DNA from 2 places in the Dickeya parazeae Ech586 genome. Region 2 is predicted to be linked to the other one. Evidence: predicted binding sites of a transcription regulator. Region 2 holds the regulator's gene; the other holds the start of a gene.
The links. The regulator PhoB, encoded in region 2, activates phosphate uptake and scavenging genes when phosphate is short. The targets are predictions, from matches to a motif close to CTGTCATAAAACTGNCNNAT.
Positions count from the first base shown of each region.

Region 1: DD586_RS01155 (heavy metal response regulator transcription factor) is a predicted target of PhoB. The motif match lies at 3,189-3,208, and genes of this name have one in related genera.

Region 1 covers NC_013592.1:255,366-263,453, reverse strand. Annotated here, with positions in the region: gene thiH (2-iminoacetate synthase ThiH) at 1-960, shown strand, start outside; gene DD586_RS01160 (heavy metal sensor histidine kinase) at 1,007-2,440, opposite strand; gene DD586_RS01155 (heavy metal response regulator transcription factor) at 2,437-3,108, opposite strand; gene DD586_RS01150 (hypothetical protein) at 3,265-3,888, shown strand; gene DD586_RS01145 (cytochrome b/b6 domain-containing protein) at 3,901-4,503, shown strand; gene DD586_RS01140 (molybdopterin-dependent oxidoreductase) at 4,496-5,263, shown strand; gene DD586_RS01135 (aminotransferase-like domain-containing protein) at 5,275-6,711, opposite strand; gene DD586_RS21130 (DUF1127 domain-containing protein) at 6,887-7,045, shown strand; gene DD586_RS21125 (DUF1127 domain-containing protein) at 7,282-7,464, shown strand; gene DD586_RS01125 (DUF1176 domain-containing protein) at 7,731-8,088, opposite strand, start outside.
Region 2 covers NC_013592.1:1,094,982-1,103,069, forward strand. Annotated here, with positions in the region: gene DD586_RS04940 (SbcC/MukB-like Walker B domain-containing protein) at 1-2,047, opposite strand, end outside; gene sbcD (exonuclease subunit SbcD) at 2,044-3,276, opposite strand; gene phoB (phosphate response regulator transcription factor PhoB) at 3,599-4,288, shown strand; gene phoR (phosphate regulon sensor histidine kinase PhoR) at 4,316-5,638, shown strand; gene DD586_RS04960 (PstS family phosphate ABC transporter substrate-binding protein) at 5,735-6,709, shown strand; gene DD586_RS04965 (cobalamin-independent methionine synthase II family protein) at 6,956-8,071, shown strand.

The sequences.
Region 1 (8,088 bases), 840 kb from region 2:
GCCCAGCGGGCGCAACAACTGACGCGCCAGCGTTTTGGCAACACCGTCGGTTTCTATGTGCCGCTGTACCTTTCCAACCTGTGCGCCAACGACTGCACCTATTGTGGTTTCTCCATGAGTAACCACCTCAAACGCAAGACACTCAATGAGCAGGAAATCCAGCGTGAGTGCGAGGCCATCAAGGCGCTGGGGTTCGACCACCTGCTGCTGGTGACCGGTGAACACCAGCGCAAAGTGGGGATGGATTATTTTCGCCAGATGTTGCCGTTAATTCGCCCGCAATTCAGTTCACTGATGATGGAAGTACAGCCGCTATCGCAGGAAGATTACGCCGAGCTGAAAACCCTCGGGTTGGATGGGGTGATGGTGTATCAGGAAACCTATCACGCCAGAACCTATGCCCACCACCACCTGCGCGGCCACAAACAAGACTTCGCCTGGCGGCTGGCAACGCCAGACAGGCTGGGGCGCGCCGGTATCGACAAGATCGGGCTGGGGGCGCTCATTGGGTTATCGGACAGCTGGCGCACCGACTGCTATATGGTGGCCGAGCACCTGCTGTATTTACAGCAAACTTACTGGCAAAGCCGTTACTCGGTGTCATTCCCACGCCTGCGCCCTTGCGCGGGCGGCATTGAACCCGCCTCGTTGATGGATGAGGCGCAACTGATGCAGGTTATCTGTGCCTTCCGACTGCTGGCACCCGATGTGGAACTGTCGCTCTCTACCCGCGAGTCACCGTTCTTCCGCGACCATATGATCCCGATTGCCATCAACAACGTCAGCGCGTTTTCCAAAACCCAACCGGGCGGCTACGCCGACGATCACCCGGAGCTGGAGCAATTCACCCCGCACGACAATCGCCGCCCGCAAGACGTGGCGGATGCGCTGGCGCAGGCTGGGTTGCAGCCGGTATGGAAAGACTGGGATGGTTATCTGGGAAGAGCGGTGATGGACTGACGTAGCACCAGGATCGCCGCGACATCGGCGATCCTTTCCAGGCGATCTAGGCGATGCGATCAACCGCCGGGAAGATCAGGCTAAAACAGATCCGCCCGGTGGTTGGATTAACAGGATCGCATCGGGCGATCACCTCGCCGCCATGCAAGGTCATGATGGCCCGAACGATAGACAGCCCCAAACCACTGGAGTCACTACTCGCGCTGCGGGTCGCATCCACGCGGTAAAATCGGTCAAACAGCCGCTCCAACTGCTCCGGCGGCAATAAAGGGCCGAGGTTGGTCACCGCTATCACAATCCCTTCAGGCGATGTGCTCGCACTCAACGTTATCGGGCTGTCTGCATGCGCATACCGTACCGCGTTGGCAACCAGATTACTCAGCGCACGCTGGAACAATAACGCATCCACCGACAGTGTCGCCTGACCTTCATAGCGCAGTTCGATACCACGCTCATCCGCCAGCATATCAAAGTAATCCGCTACCCGGCGCAGCTCGGCCTCCACGTCAACCGGCACCCGGTTAAGGACCGGTTGTTCATGGCTGGCGCGGGCCAGAAACAGGATGTTTTCTACCATCCGCGACAGGCGCTCCAGTTCGGCAATATTGTCCGACAGTAGCGTTTCATACTCTTCCACACTGCGTGGCTGATACAGCGCGACCTGACAATGCCCCATCAGCGCACCGATCGGCGTACGAATCTCATGCGCCAGGTCGGCAGAAAACTGGGTTAATCGCTGATAACCCTCGTTGAGACGATCCAACATGGCGTTAAAAGCACGAATCAATTGCCGCACTTCCTGCGGGGCATCGGCATCGCTGACACGGGTGGATAAGGTGTTCGGCGCAATCGCCGACGCCTGCGCCGCCATACGCCATAACGGCGAGAGACCACGGCGCAAAACCAGATACCCCAACGCGGCTATCAATATGAACGCGGCTATCACCGCTCCCACTACCCGCCAGAGGTAATGTTCCAGCATTCGTTGCTCATTGAGCATCACATGAGCGGCGGCAATCTGCAGCAATTGCCCGTCATTGAGCCGAACCTGAGCGGCTATCGCACGCATCGGCACACCATCATCGGTAACGCCCCCTTGCACGCTGGAAACCCGCAACGGTGAGTTCTCCGCCACCGGCGTTAATGGCGGCAGTGAAATATGCGCCGGATTAACGCTGATAAGCGGCTTTTGCCCCGGTAGTGAAAACAGCAATACATCCTGCTCACTACCCAGCATGTTCTCAAACAGGCCGGTATTACTGGTCAACACCGGCAGCGTAAAATTCTTCCCCAACAGGTGGCGGTAATAGTCAACGCGCCCGGTTACCTGCAAATCACTACGTCGGTACATTTCCTGCCACAGCGCGCTATACAGGTAACTGCCCGCCAGACTGACCACCAGCGCGGCAACCAACGCAAACAGCAAGCTGCAACGGGTCTTCAGGGAGATAGCGCGCCAGCGCTGAAGCCAGAGGTTCATGAACGCGGCTCGCACACATAGCCAATACCGCGCACCGTGTGGATGAGCTTGATATCGAATGGTTTGTCTATCTTGGCGCGTAAGCGTTTCACTGCCACATCCACCACGTTGGTATCACTATCAAAATTCATGTCCCATACCTGCGAAGCAATCAACGTGCGCGAGAGCACCTCACCTTCGCGCCGCACCAGCAGATGCAGCAACATAAACTCTTTATTGGTGAGCGGGATCACCACCTCTTGCCGGGTAGCCTTACGCCGCAATACGTCGAGGCGTAAGTCCGCCACGGCGTAGTGATCGGCTTCACGGACCACACCCCGGCGCAGCAACGTGCGAATACGCAACACCAGCTCGGTAAACGAAAACGGTTTAATCAGGTAGTCGTCGGCCCCCAATTCCAACCCGTGAATACGGTCGTGTAACTGGTCGCGCGCCGTCAGAAACAGCACCGGTACATCGCTTTTTTTACGCAGCATCTCAATAATTTGCCAACCGTTAAGCCCCGGCAACATCACATCCAGAATGATGGCGTCGTAACTGTGCTCAAGCGCATTAAATAACCCGTCGGTACCGTTACGTGCCAGATCAACGGCATAACCGGCTTCGGTGAGTCCTTTTTTCAGGTAATCGCCGGTACTGCCATCGTCTTCAACCACCAGAATACGCATTGCCTCTACTCCCGCCTTCGGATGGAACCGCTGCCTCGGCGTTATCATAGCAACTCCAGCCCCCTGACTTGATGACATTAATGTCATCAAACCGTCATCCTGACGACCCGGAATCCTCACCATGATGGACACTCGCCAATTCAGGGGAAATCCATCATGACAACACTTCGTTTTGCCGGGCTGCTGCTTTCTTCTTTGCTGCTGTGTAGCCACGTGGTCAACGCCGCCGACGCGCCAGCCAAACCACAATCACCGATCCGCGGCACCATTACGGCAGTATCGGACACGCAGTTGCAACTGACTGACCGCAAAGGGCAGAAAATTGATGCCTCGCTAACCGCTGACACCCGCGTGATGAGCATCACCAAAGCCGAGCCGGGTGATATCAAACCCGATAGTTTTATCGGCACTGCGGCCATCCCTCAGCCAGATGGCATGCTCAAAGCACTGGAAGTGCATGTCTTCGATGCCAGCCTGCGTGGTACCGGCGAAGGTTTCCGCCCGTGGGAATCTGCCGACGGGAAAAGCGGCACCATGACCAACGGCACCGTCGGCAAGCTGGTTAACAGCAACGGCCGCACACTGACCGTGACCTATAACGGCGGGCAGAAAACCGTGGTGGTACCGGATGACGTACCTATCGTCAGTATCGCGCCCGGTGATCGCAGTCTGCTGAAACCTGGCGCCCATATCGTGCTGTTCTCACGGCTCGACGATCAGGGCAAGCGCATTGCCGTAGCGGTTTCCGCCGGTAAAGACGGCACCGTTCCCCCAATGTAACCGGAGTCAGCCATGTCGCCATCCCGCCGCCCGATACACGCCTGGCCCGTCAGGCTTGCCCACTGGATCAATCTGCTGGCTATGACAGGCATGTTCATGAGCGGCTGGGAAATTTATAACGCCTCGCCGTTATTCAACTTTCATTTCCCAGCCACCATGACATTGGGTGGCTGGCTCGGCGGCGCGATTGGCTGGCATCTGGCGGTTATGTGGCTGTGGGCGGGTAATGGCTTACTGTATGTGATGTGGAGTCTTGCCAGTGGCCACTGGCGGCAGCGCTGGCTGCCGCTCAGTCGCAAATCGCTCTGGCATGACATTCATCAGACGCTGACCCTACGTTTACGTCATACGTCCCATCAATACAACGCCATCCAGAAACTCATGTATTTCGGCGTCATCGCGCTCGGCGTACTGCTGGTGCTGTCCGGGCTGGCAATCTGGAAGCCGGTTCAGTTGTCCTGGCTCACTAACCTGTTAGGCGGTTTCGCCATCGCCCGTTATGTCCACTTTCTGGCGATGAGTGGCATCGCGCTGTTCGTGGTCATCCACGTCCTGATGGTACTTATCGTACCGCGAACCCTGTGGGCAATGCTGACCGGAGGCAAACATGAGTGACAAACCACAGCGCCGCGCTACGCTGATGCTGGAGCCGAGCCAGAAAAAGCAGTTGGTGAATCTCGAACGCCGCCTGATGCTGCGCTCCGGGCTGACGCTCGGCGCAGTCGCGATGCTGACTGGCTGTAATATGCAAGATGGCGACAACATCGATAAAGTCCTGTGGGCGATGTCGCGCTGGAACGATCGGGTACAAGCCTGGTTATTCAGCGGGCAGCGTCTGGCTCCCAGTTATCGACCCGATCAGGTCACTCAGCCGTTTCCCTTCAACGCGTTCTACCCGGAATACAACGTGCCGGATATCGATCTGGACAGCTATCGCCTTGAGGTCAGCGGTAAGGTCGAAAAAAAAGGTGTCTGGACGCTGGAACAATTGCGCCAGCTACCGCAGGAAACGCAGATTACGCGGCTTATCTGTATTGAAGGCTGGAGCGCCATCGGCCAGTGGCGTGGCATCCCGCTACGTCTGTTTCTGCAACATATCGGGGCTGACCTGAACGCCCGTTACGTCGGCTTTAAATGCGCTGACCGCTACTATTCCAGCATCGATATGGCCACAGCCCTGCATCCGCAAACCATTCTGGCACTGGAATTCGGCGATCAGACACTACCGCCAGATTACGGCTACCCACTACGTTTACGCGTTCCCACCAAACTTGGCTTCAAAAACGCTAAACACATCGCCGCACTGTTTGTCAGCGATACCAACCCCGGCGGCTACTGGGAAGATCAGGGGTATAACTGGTTTAGCGGCATTTGAATCACAGCCCGCTAGACCGCCGCCTCGCCTTCCCTCTTGACCAGCGTCTGTTCGACCGCGGCCCCGATCGTCGCTATCGTCTGCTCTATGTGGGGCGTCATCGGCATCGCGAAGCTCAAGCGTAAACCATGGCGGTATTTGCCGGATGCGGAAAACAACGCACCACCAGCAACATGGATCTTATCTTTGCGCAGTGTCTGACTAAGCTGTACGCCATCAAAGGACTCGGGCATTTCCACCCATAAAACGAAGCCGCCCTGTGGCCGACTGACACAAATGGTATCGGGGAAATAGCGACGCACCCAGCAGGTAAACCGCTCCAGATTACGCTGGTAAATACCGCGCATACGCCTTATATGCGGCTGATAATGCCCCTGCCGGATAAACTCCGCTACCGCCAGTTGTGTACAAACCGCAGAAGAACCGGTGCTGGTATATTTCATATGCAAAGCCCGGTCAAGGTAGCGCCCCGGTGCCAGCCAACCCACACGCAAACCCGGAGCCAGCGTCTTGGAGAACGAGCTGCACAGCAATACCCGACCCTCAGTATCCATCGACTTCAGCGTCGCCGGACGCGGGTATTCGTAAGCCAACTCGCCATACACATCATCCTCGATAATGGCAATATCGTAGCGCTGCGCCAGCGTCAGCAACGCGCGTTTGCGTTGTAACGGCATGATGAATCCAAGCGGATTATTGCAATGCGGTACCGTGATCACCGCCTTGATGGGCCACTGGTCCAACGCCAGCTCCAGCGCTTCCAGATTGATACCAGACGTGAAATCGGTTGGGATCTCTATCACCTTGATATCCAACCCGCACAAGATCTGCAAAATACCGTGAAACACCGGTGATTCCACAGCGATGATATCGCCCGGATGCGCCAATGCCCTCACCGCTACTGCCAGCGCCTCAGTACATCCTGTGGTCACCACAATTTCGTCAGCCGATAGCTGACAACCACTATCAACCATGAGTCGGGCGATTTGTTCCCGCAACACCGGTACCCCGGCCAGATTGTCGTAGGTAAAGGCGGAGACCAGCTGTTTCTGACCGATACGTTGCAACTGCTTCCACAACGGTTTAAGCGTGCTCTGGGTAAGATCGGGTACGCTACTGCCTAAAGAGATCGTCTCCGGGTCCAGTCTGGCATTAACCAGTTCCAGTACCGCACCCCATTTTTTTACCTCAACCGGGCGCTGCACCGGTTTACTCATCGCCGGTATCGGCGGCTGGGTTTTACCAGAGCGAACGAAATAACCCGAGCGGGGCAACGGCACAATTAACTGCTGCTGCTCCAGCAGATAATAAGCCTGCTGTACGGTACTGATGCTGACGCCATGCTCCTGACTTAGCGCCCGAACGGATGGCAAGCGCTCGCCGCTCTGATACAGCCCTTGTTCAATGCGCTGTGTCAGTAACGTCGCCAACAGTTGATATCGCGTCATACCCCGTTCCCCCTCTTCACATCCGTACCCGCCATCACCATACAGACAATCATCAAAACCACCATTCAGATCGTCTTTGACGCCATCTGTATTAAAAACAAACCCGAGCTCTGTCTATAAAACCATACAGATGCACTTGCCATAATGATGTTCCCATCGCTTACGGAGAACAACCATGACACAGCATCCGACGCCTCGCTCTCTATTGCAGCGCCTGTATCGCCTGGTACAAAGCCAGTACCAGCGACACCAAACCCGCAAGATACTCAATGCGCTGGATGATCGTCGCCTGCGGGATATCGGCCTGACACGACAAGATATTCGCCATCTCTAGCGCCAGTAGTCTGCGAGTCAAACGCCAATACGCCTCTTCAACAAATACACTATCTGTATCTGTCTTCTTTAAACCACGAAGTGGAAAAGAGGAACAGGTACAGATCGCCATAAAAAAGGTCATTCAGATCACACAATCACGCTTCTGTATCTTCAGAATAGTCATTTACTGCATCTGTATCCTAATACTCTCCGGCGGCACACTGATTTCCGACACAGCTCATCGGAGATTGATCTATGGCACAGCCACCACGCCGTCCACATACCCGTCTCAGCCTGCATGTTCTTCTTCACCATACCCGCCAGCACTGGCGCGCCTGGCGGCAGCGGCGACGAGCAAGAAAAGCACTGCGCCGGTTAGATAACAATCAACTGGAAGACATCGGGCTAACTCGCCGGGATGTAGACAATTTTTGGTAGCCATCAATAAACGATAGCGAATGGAGCAACGCAGTAATAAGGCAGACAATGCGAGACAACGCGCAGAAAAAGGTAATAGATACAAAGAGAGAACGATAGCCTGCGTACCACCACGCACATCACCAGACAGCTCGTCGCCAAGGCTGGCGACGGTTGCTACAGTGCACGGGCTGATACAGCCGGAACCGGAGTCAACCATCGGTTCCGCCGCCTCCGGGCCAGCGTGAAGGAGAGAAAACCACGCTGGCTGTCAACATCGTGTCGGGCTACTCGGTTGGGTAGCCCGGCATCGCCCACACGGACGGCCAGTCTCCTGGCTGCCCACCGTTACATTCAGGCTGATAGTTGTAAGCCACAAGCTGGAAAGTTTTACCGTCAAACACCCACTGCGCGCTTTCACCGCAATCGGCGATACCACGCCCTTTCGCGGAGTGGTACAACATACCGCTTTCTGGGTCATAATCCACTTCAGTAAACCAGCGGATTTTTTCTTCTCGGCTTTCTACCGTGCGAATAGGCCGGGGCAATTCCAGCAACTGCGCCGCCTGCGGGTTATTGCGCGGTGTAACAAACAGCATGCTGGAGGATTGATAGGCCCCCATACCACAATTGAGCATCACCAGC
Region 2 (8,088 bases):
GTAAATGCTCACTCACCGACTGGCACTGTTGCCGCAGCGATTCGTAATCGCGCTGGACGCTCTCAAGCGCGTTTTGTTGCTGCTGGCGGTGCTGTTTTTGCAACTGGAGCTGGGTTTCGGTTTGCACGACGTTGGCTTTCAGCGTCTCGACTTCCTGACGCAGCGCGTGCAATCGAATCTGGGTTTCTGAGGGGCGCAACGCCTGATAACGCTCCACCGCCGGGTGATGCGTTGAACCACACAGCGGACATTCTTTGCCCGGTTGTAATTGCTGGCGTTCTTTTTCCAGGCTAACGATGTGCAGTTCCAGCTCGTGACGTTTATCGAGATCCGCCAGATGGCTGGCCTGATTTTGATAATCCCGACGTTGCTGCACTTGCAGTTCTTCCAGCGTTTGAATCCGTTGTAGCGTCTCTAGCTGTTGCGCTTCCAGTAGGGTGCGCTGGCTAATCAACCGTTGCAGTACCGCTGCGCTGGTAGCCAGTTGCTGACGCTCCGGGCGTTCCGCCATGCGTCGTGCCAACTGCTGACGCAAGCCTGCCAGCGGGTGTTCCGCCTCCATCTGTTCATCCTGCTTCAGATGGTCATTCAGCAGTTGTTGGGCGCGCTCAGTGGCATTTTGCTGCGCCTGCTGTTTCTCAACCAGTGAAGCGCGCTGCTGGTCGAGGTATTCCGCCTGAATCTGCTGCTGTGCCACTTTTTCCTGCACGACGTGCAGGTCCTGCTGCCATTTATGCTGTTGCGGGAATTGCGCCTGCCACAGTGGAATATGGCTGCCCAGATACTGGTGGCGGCTATGCTGCTGGCGATAGGTATCGATATCTTCCAGCCGTTGCCGCGTTTGTTCTTGCTGGCGCTGCAATCTGGCCAACGTGGTTATCAGCATTTTTTGCTGTTCAACCAGATTATCCAACGCTTGCTGTTGCTGGTTGCGCTGTGTTTGCAGAGTGGCGATGTGATGATCCAGCGGCAAAATCCGCTCGTTAATCAGTGTTTCTTGTTGCTGACGGTAGTCCGCATGTTGCTGGCGTGCAGACAGCGCTTTTTCCAGCTGTGTCTTCAACTGGTTCTGGGCTTCCTGCTGGCGGCTGATTTGCTGGCGCACGTTGGTCAACTGTTGGCTCAGACGTTGTTTTTCCCGCTGCGCCCGCCCACGCTCGTCGAAGCGGGGACGTAGTTTTTCTGCGGGTTCGCCGCGCTCTAGTTTATCCAGTTGCGGTTGGGACTGTTGCTGTAATTGCTGCTGTGCGACGTGCTGTTGCTGTACGTGTTTTTGCGCCTGCTGGAGCTGTAATAGCGTGTCGTACCAGCGTTGATGCGCCAGGACTTCTTCCCGGTGTATCGACAGGGATTGCTCCTGCTGGCGGATAGCGTCCAGTTGTTGTTCCAGCGCCTGACGCTGCTCGTCACTCAGTAGTTCCAGCGTAGCGACCTTCGCCCGTAACGTTTCCAACTGGGTTTGTGCTTCTTTGTGTTTCTCAAAGACGCGCTCGGAGATCAACCCATAGATATCGGTGCCGGTCAGTTCTTCAAGTAATTCTGCCCGTTGATTGGCATCGGCGTTGAGGAACGCGGCGAACTGCCCCTGAGACAACATCATTGACTTGGTGAATCGATCGAAATCCAACCCGGTGAGGTCGGCTATCATCGTCAGCTTGTCGTTTACTTTGTCGGTCAGGATCTTGCCGTCAGCGCACAACGCCAGCTCAACTTTGGGCGGCTGCAGATTGCCTTCCGGGCTGTTGTGGGCGCGACGCTGGCTCCAGAACGCGCGGTAAGCGACATTTTTTACCTCGAATTCCACCTCAGCCAGACATTCGGCCGTGTGGCGGGTCATTAATTCGTTATGGCTGGGGCTGACCTTCAGGCGCGGCGTCTGGTGGTAGAGCGCCAGACAGATGGCGTCCAGCAGGGTGGTTTTCCCGGCACCGGTAGGCCCGGTGATGGCGAAAAGGCTATTGCTGATAAATGGCTCGCGCGTGAAGTCGATTTTCCACTCGCCCTGCAATGAGTTGAGGTTTTTCAGGCGCAGGCTAAGAATTTTCATGCGGACGTCTCCTGTCGCTGTGCGTCAATCTCCTGCATAACCCGATTGAACAATCCTTTTAGACGTTGCTGGCGCGGCTCATCCAGACCGTCTTCCAGTGCCAGACGTCGTTCAAATACCTCGGCCGGTTGTAACTCTTCCAGCGTCTCTTTTTCCAATTGCACCAGCATTTGCTGTTGTTGTTCCCGGGCACGACGCAGCAGGATCACGTCCACATTGAGTGGCTCGGTCAGTGCCTGAATATGTTGCTGGATGTCACTCAGGTAGTCCTGTGTGGCGATTTCAATATCCAGCCATACCGGTTTGTCGCCATGATAATCGCGGAACCCGGCCAGACGGCGTTCTATCTCCGGCAGATTGCCTTTCACCAGTTGCATCGGCTGTTCGCTCGGTATCGTCAGCGCGGTGACTTCCTGCAATTTTCCCTGTTCAAAGTGCACCAGGTAGACCGATTTCTCATGATTGAGCTCATCAAAACTCAGCGGGATCGGTGAGCCGCTGTAGCGGATGTGTTCGCATTGCGCCACGCGCTGTGGACGATGAATATGCCCAAGCGCAATGTAGTCAGCCGGTGGGAAAGCCTGTGCCGGGAAGGCATCCAGCGTACCGATGTAAATATCGCGCACGGAATCCGATGTGGCGACGCCCACGGTGGTGAGGTGCCCGGTGAGCACGATCGGCAGTTCTTTACCCAGTGCCGCACGCTGCTCGCAGGCAAGCTGATAACAGCGCTGATAATGGCTGGCGATAGCGTCTTGTAACGCCTGCTGTTTTTGTGCGCCAGACTGTCCCGCCTGGCTGGTAAGCACATCGCGCGGACGCAGAAACGGAACAGCGCACAGCATCGCGCCGGGCTCGCCGTCACGGTTATTCAGTACCCGTACCTGCTCATGGATATCGCCGTCAAAACCGGCGATCACCTGGGTATTCAGGCAGGCCAGCAACGCGCGGGATTCGTTCAGGGTCGCGACGGAGTCATGATTGCCGCCGAGCACCACCAACTGGCAACCGGTACGCTGCAACGCCACCACAAACTGGTTATACATTTCTCGGGCATAGCTGGGCGGTGCGCCATTATCGAACACATCACCTGCTACTATTACTGCATCGGCCTGATATTGCTCAACCTGCTGCACCAGCCAGTGCAAAAAAGCCTGATGCTCAGGCGCACGGCTACGGGTATAAAAGTACTGACCGAGATGCCAGTCAGACGTATGAATAATTCGCATGAGACTCCCTGCAGGTGAGTGCAAACGAGATGTTGTTTTTGGCGGTGTTCAGACAACGGCACAAGGCGGGCACCGTAGTTAATGGCGAAACGCCGCGTCTTTATCATCGGCGATTATAGGCGTGCAGTTTAGGGCATGTCCCATAATATCTGTATGAACATGGCAACATAGCGTGGTAGGGCGGAGAAAATCAGCCGGGCGGAGGTGCTGGTAAGGCCGCGTCAGGGGCGTGGTTTGTCGGGGGATTTTTCATAAATCTGTCATAAAACTGACGCATAATGCACACCGCACGCTAACCGTGACGATTAACGGCAGGATTGATATGGCAAGACGTATTTTGGTGGTGGAAGATGAAGCGCCGATTCGTGAGATGGTGTGCTTCGTGCTTGAGCAGAACGGCTATCAGCCGGTTGAGGCCGAGGATTACGACAGCGCGGTGAACCGGCTGGCTGAGCCTTATCCTGAGCTGGTGCTGCTGGACTGGATGCTGCCCGGTGGGTCCGGTTTACAGTTTATCAAGCACATGAAACGTGAAGCGCTGACGCGGGATATTCCGGTCATGATGCTGACGGCCCGTGGTGAAGAAGAAGATCGTGTGCGCGGTCTTGAAGTCGGTGCCGATGATTACATCACCAAACCGTTTTCACCGAAAGAGTTGGTGGCGCGCATCAAAGCGGTAATGCGTCGGATTTCGCCGATGGCGGTGGAAGAAGTGATCGAAATGCGCGGCTTAAGCCTGGATCCTTCCTCTCACCGGGTGACCACGGAAGAGCACGCGCTGGACATGGGGCCGACGGAGTTCAAACTGCTGCACTTCTTTATGACTCACCCTGAACGGGTATATAGTCGAGAGCAGTTGCTGAATCACGTGTGGGGCACTAACGTTTATGTTGAGGATCGTACTGTGGATGTCCATATCCGCCGTCTGCGCAAGGCGTTGGAGACCAGTGGACACGACAAGATGGTTCAGACCGTTCGGGGAACTGGATACCGTTTCTCAACACGTTATTGATAGCGTGAGTCCCGGAGAAAATCTGACGTGCTAGAACGTTTGTCCTGGAAAAAGCTGGCGCTGGAGCTGGCTTTTTTTTGTTTGCCCGGCTTATTACTGGGGCTGATTATCGGTTATCTGCCCTGGTTTCTACTGGCGTCGGTGCTGACGGCGCTGTGCTGGAACTTCTATAACCAACTGCGCTTGTCCTACTGGTTGTGGGTTGACCGCAGTATGACCCCGCCGCCCGGCCGCTGGAGCTGGGAGCCTTTGTTCTACGGTTTGTACCAAATGCAGTTGCGTAATCGCCGTCGTCGGCGCGAACTGGCACTGCTGATCAAACGTTTCCGCAGTGGGGCGGAATCGCTGCCGGATGCGGTGGTCATCACCACCGAAGAGGGCGTCATCATTTGGTGTAACCGGCTGGCGCAGCACCTGCTGAGTTTTCGCTGGCCGGAAGATAATGGTCAGAATATCCTCAACTTGTTGCGCTACCCGGAATTTACCCAGTATATGCAACAGCAAGATTTCAGCCGCCCGCTGACGCTGACGCTGAAAAATGCGCATCATGTCGAATTCCGGGTGATGCCGTATTCAGAAGGGCAGTTGCTGATGGTGGCACGTGATGTCACCCAGATGCATCAACTCGAAGGGGCGCGGCGTAACTTTTTCGCCAACGTCAGCCATGAGCTGCGCACGCCGTTGACGGTGTTGCAAGGCTATCTGGAAATGATGAACGACGAATCGCTGGATGGTGCTTTGCAGGCTAAGGTGCTGCACACCATGCAGGAACAAACCCGCCGGATGGATGGGCTGGTGCGGCAACTGCTGACACTGTCGCGTATTGAAGCCGCCGCGGCTATCGATCTCAACGAGAAGGTGGATATTCCGCTGATGTTGCGGGTGCTCAAACGCGAAGCGGATACCTTGAGTCAGGGGCGTCATGAGATAGTGTTTCGCGTCAATGAGCAGTTACAGGTGTTCGGCAACGAGGAGCAGTTGCGTAGCGCGGTGTCGAATTTGGTGTATAACGCGGTTAACCACACGCCGCAAGGCACGCGTATTGAGGTGTGCTGGCAGCAAACGCCGCAGGGCGCGCAGTTCCAGGTTAGCGATAACGGTCCGGGCATTGCCGCAGAACATCTTCCCCGTCTGACGGAGCGCTTTTATCGTGTCGACAAAGCCCGTTCGCGCCAGACTGGCGGCAGTGGGTTGGGGCTGGCCATCGTCAAGCACGCGCTCAGCCATCATGACTCTCGTCTGGAGATCCTCAGTGAAGAAGGTACAGGCTCTCGCTTCATGTTTACCTTGCCGAATCAGCTGATTGTTCGTTCGGTATTAAGTCAGAATGCCGCGAATCCGCTGCGCTAAGCCATGCGGCGGGACTTGATTGTCCCCGCCGCAGTGCCGAGAATAGTGCGTTCTTGTCTTTCACTTCTTTCATTTTCACTCCGATGGAAAACGCACATGAAACCCGTCCGTTACCTGTTTGCTTTGCTGTTGTGCCTGTCTGGTCAGCTTGCTGCTGCGCCGCAGGCGATGTTGGCAGGTAACCTTTCCAGTGCGGGTTCCGACACGCTGGCGAACCTGATGACGTTCTGGGCGGCGGATTTCAGTCAGCATCATCCCGGTGTTAATCTCCAGGTTCAGGCGGCGGGGTCATCCTCAGCGCCAACGGCACTGGCAGCAGGGGCGGCGCAACTGGGGCCGATGAGTCGGCCAATGAAAAGTAGCGAAATCGAAGCGTTCGAGCAGCATTATGGCTATGCGCCAACGGCAGTACCGGTCGCGCTGGATGCACTGGTGGTGTTGGTCAATCAGGATAACCCGTTAACCGGACTGACGGTGCGTCAACTGGACGCCATTTTCTCCATAACCCGCCGTTGTGGCGCGGGGAAAACGGTACAGCGCTGGCAGGAGTTGGGACTAAACGGCGTCTGGCAACAGCGTTCGTTACTGCGTTATGGGCGTAATTCTGCGTCCGGCACGTACGGCTTTTTCAAACAACAGGCGTTGTGTGGTGGTGATTTTCTGCCGCAGGTCAATGAGCTTCCCGGTTCTGCCTCAGTAGTGCAGGCGGTTGCGGCATCGGTGAATGCCATCGGCTACGCCAGTATTGGTTTTCGCGCCAGCGGGGTACGGGTGCTGGCACTGGCCATCAGCGACAAAGACGACTACGTGTTGCCGACTGCCGATACTATCCGTAGTGGACGTTATCCTTACACCCGCTATCTCTATATCTACGTGAATAAAACACCGGGCCAGCCACTGGAGCCGCTGACGGCTGCGTTTTTGGACCGGGTGCTGTCAGTGTCAGGACAGGCGTTGGTCAGCCAGGACGGCTACCTGCCATTGCCGGAAATGGTGCGTGAGCAAACCAGACGATCGCTCGGTCTTGATGACCTGACACCGGCGTCAATGAGTGTTTCTGCAACAAATTGATGATAAAGATGAATTTATTTCATGTGTCGTGAAAATTCCTCCATTGTCGTTGAGAAAAATGCATGACAGGATAGTTTTACTTTTAGCCGTCTGGATGGCTATAAAATTCAGTGGCGAAATTATTTTAGTTAAAACTATTTCTTCTGAAAACTATTTCTACTAAAAACGCATTCATCTAAAAATCGACTCGTCTGACACCTACTGCCGGAAATCAGCTATTTGGGGTCAGACGTGCAGGAGCAAAACATGACACAAGCCCTTCCTCCGTTTCGTGCCGATGTGGTCGGCAGTTTGTTGCGCCCGGCGGCTATCAAGCAGGCCCGTTTACAGTTTCAGGCCGGTGAGATCGATGTCGCCGCGTTACGCCGTGTTGAAGATCAGGAAATCCAGCGTGCCGTGGAATTGCAGCGTGCTGCTGGCCTGCAATTGGTGACCGACGGCGAATTCCGTCGTGCCTGGTGGCACTTTGACTTTTTCGACAGCCTCAATGGCGTGGAGCGTTATGAAGCGGAGCAGGGCATCCAGTTCACTGGTGTGCAGACAAAAGCCCGTGGCGTAAAAGTCACCGGCAAGGTCAGCTTTAATCCTCAGCATCCGATGCTGGAGGATTTCCGTTTCCTCCAACGTGTGTCTGGCGACGCCGTTGCCAAAATGACGATCCCCAGCCCGAGCGTGTTGCACTTCCGTGGCGGTCGTAAAGTGATTGATAGCACTGTTTATCCTGATCTGGCCGACTACTTCGACGATCTGGCGCTGACCTGGCGTGATGCCATCCGTGCCTTCTATGATGCCGGTTGCCGTTATCTGCAACTGGACGATACGGTATGGGCTTATCTGTGCTCTGAAGACCAGAGACGCCAGATTCGTGAGCGTGGTGATGACCCGGATTATCTGTGCCGTACCTATGCGCAAGTGCTTAATAAAGCACTGGAAGGCAAACCGGCCGATTTAGTGGTGGGCCTGCATGTCTGCCGTGGTAATTTCCGCTCCACCTGGATTTCCGAAGGGGGCTATGAACCTGTGGCGGAAACCCTGTTCGGGACAGTGAATGTGGATGCCTTTTTCCTCGAATACGATACCGAGCGGGCGGGTGGATTTGAGCCGCTGCGCTTCATCAAGCCAGGTCATCAGAAAGTGGTGTTGGGGCTTATCACCACCAAAAATGGGCAATTGGAAAACGCAGATGACGTACAAAAACGCATCGCCGAAGCAACACGTTATGTGGCGCTGGACCAACTGTGCCTGAGTCCGCAGTGTGGCTTTGCCTCTACCGAAGAGGGCAATACGTTGTCGGAAGAGCAGCAATGGGCAAAACTTAAACTGGTCGTGAATATCGCTAACCACGTTTGTCATTGCTGTTAGTTGGTGCAATGTCCTTT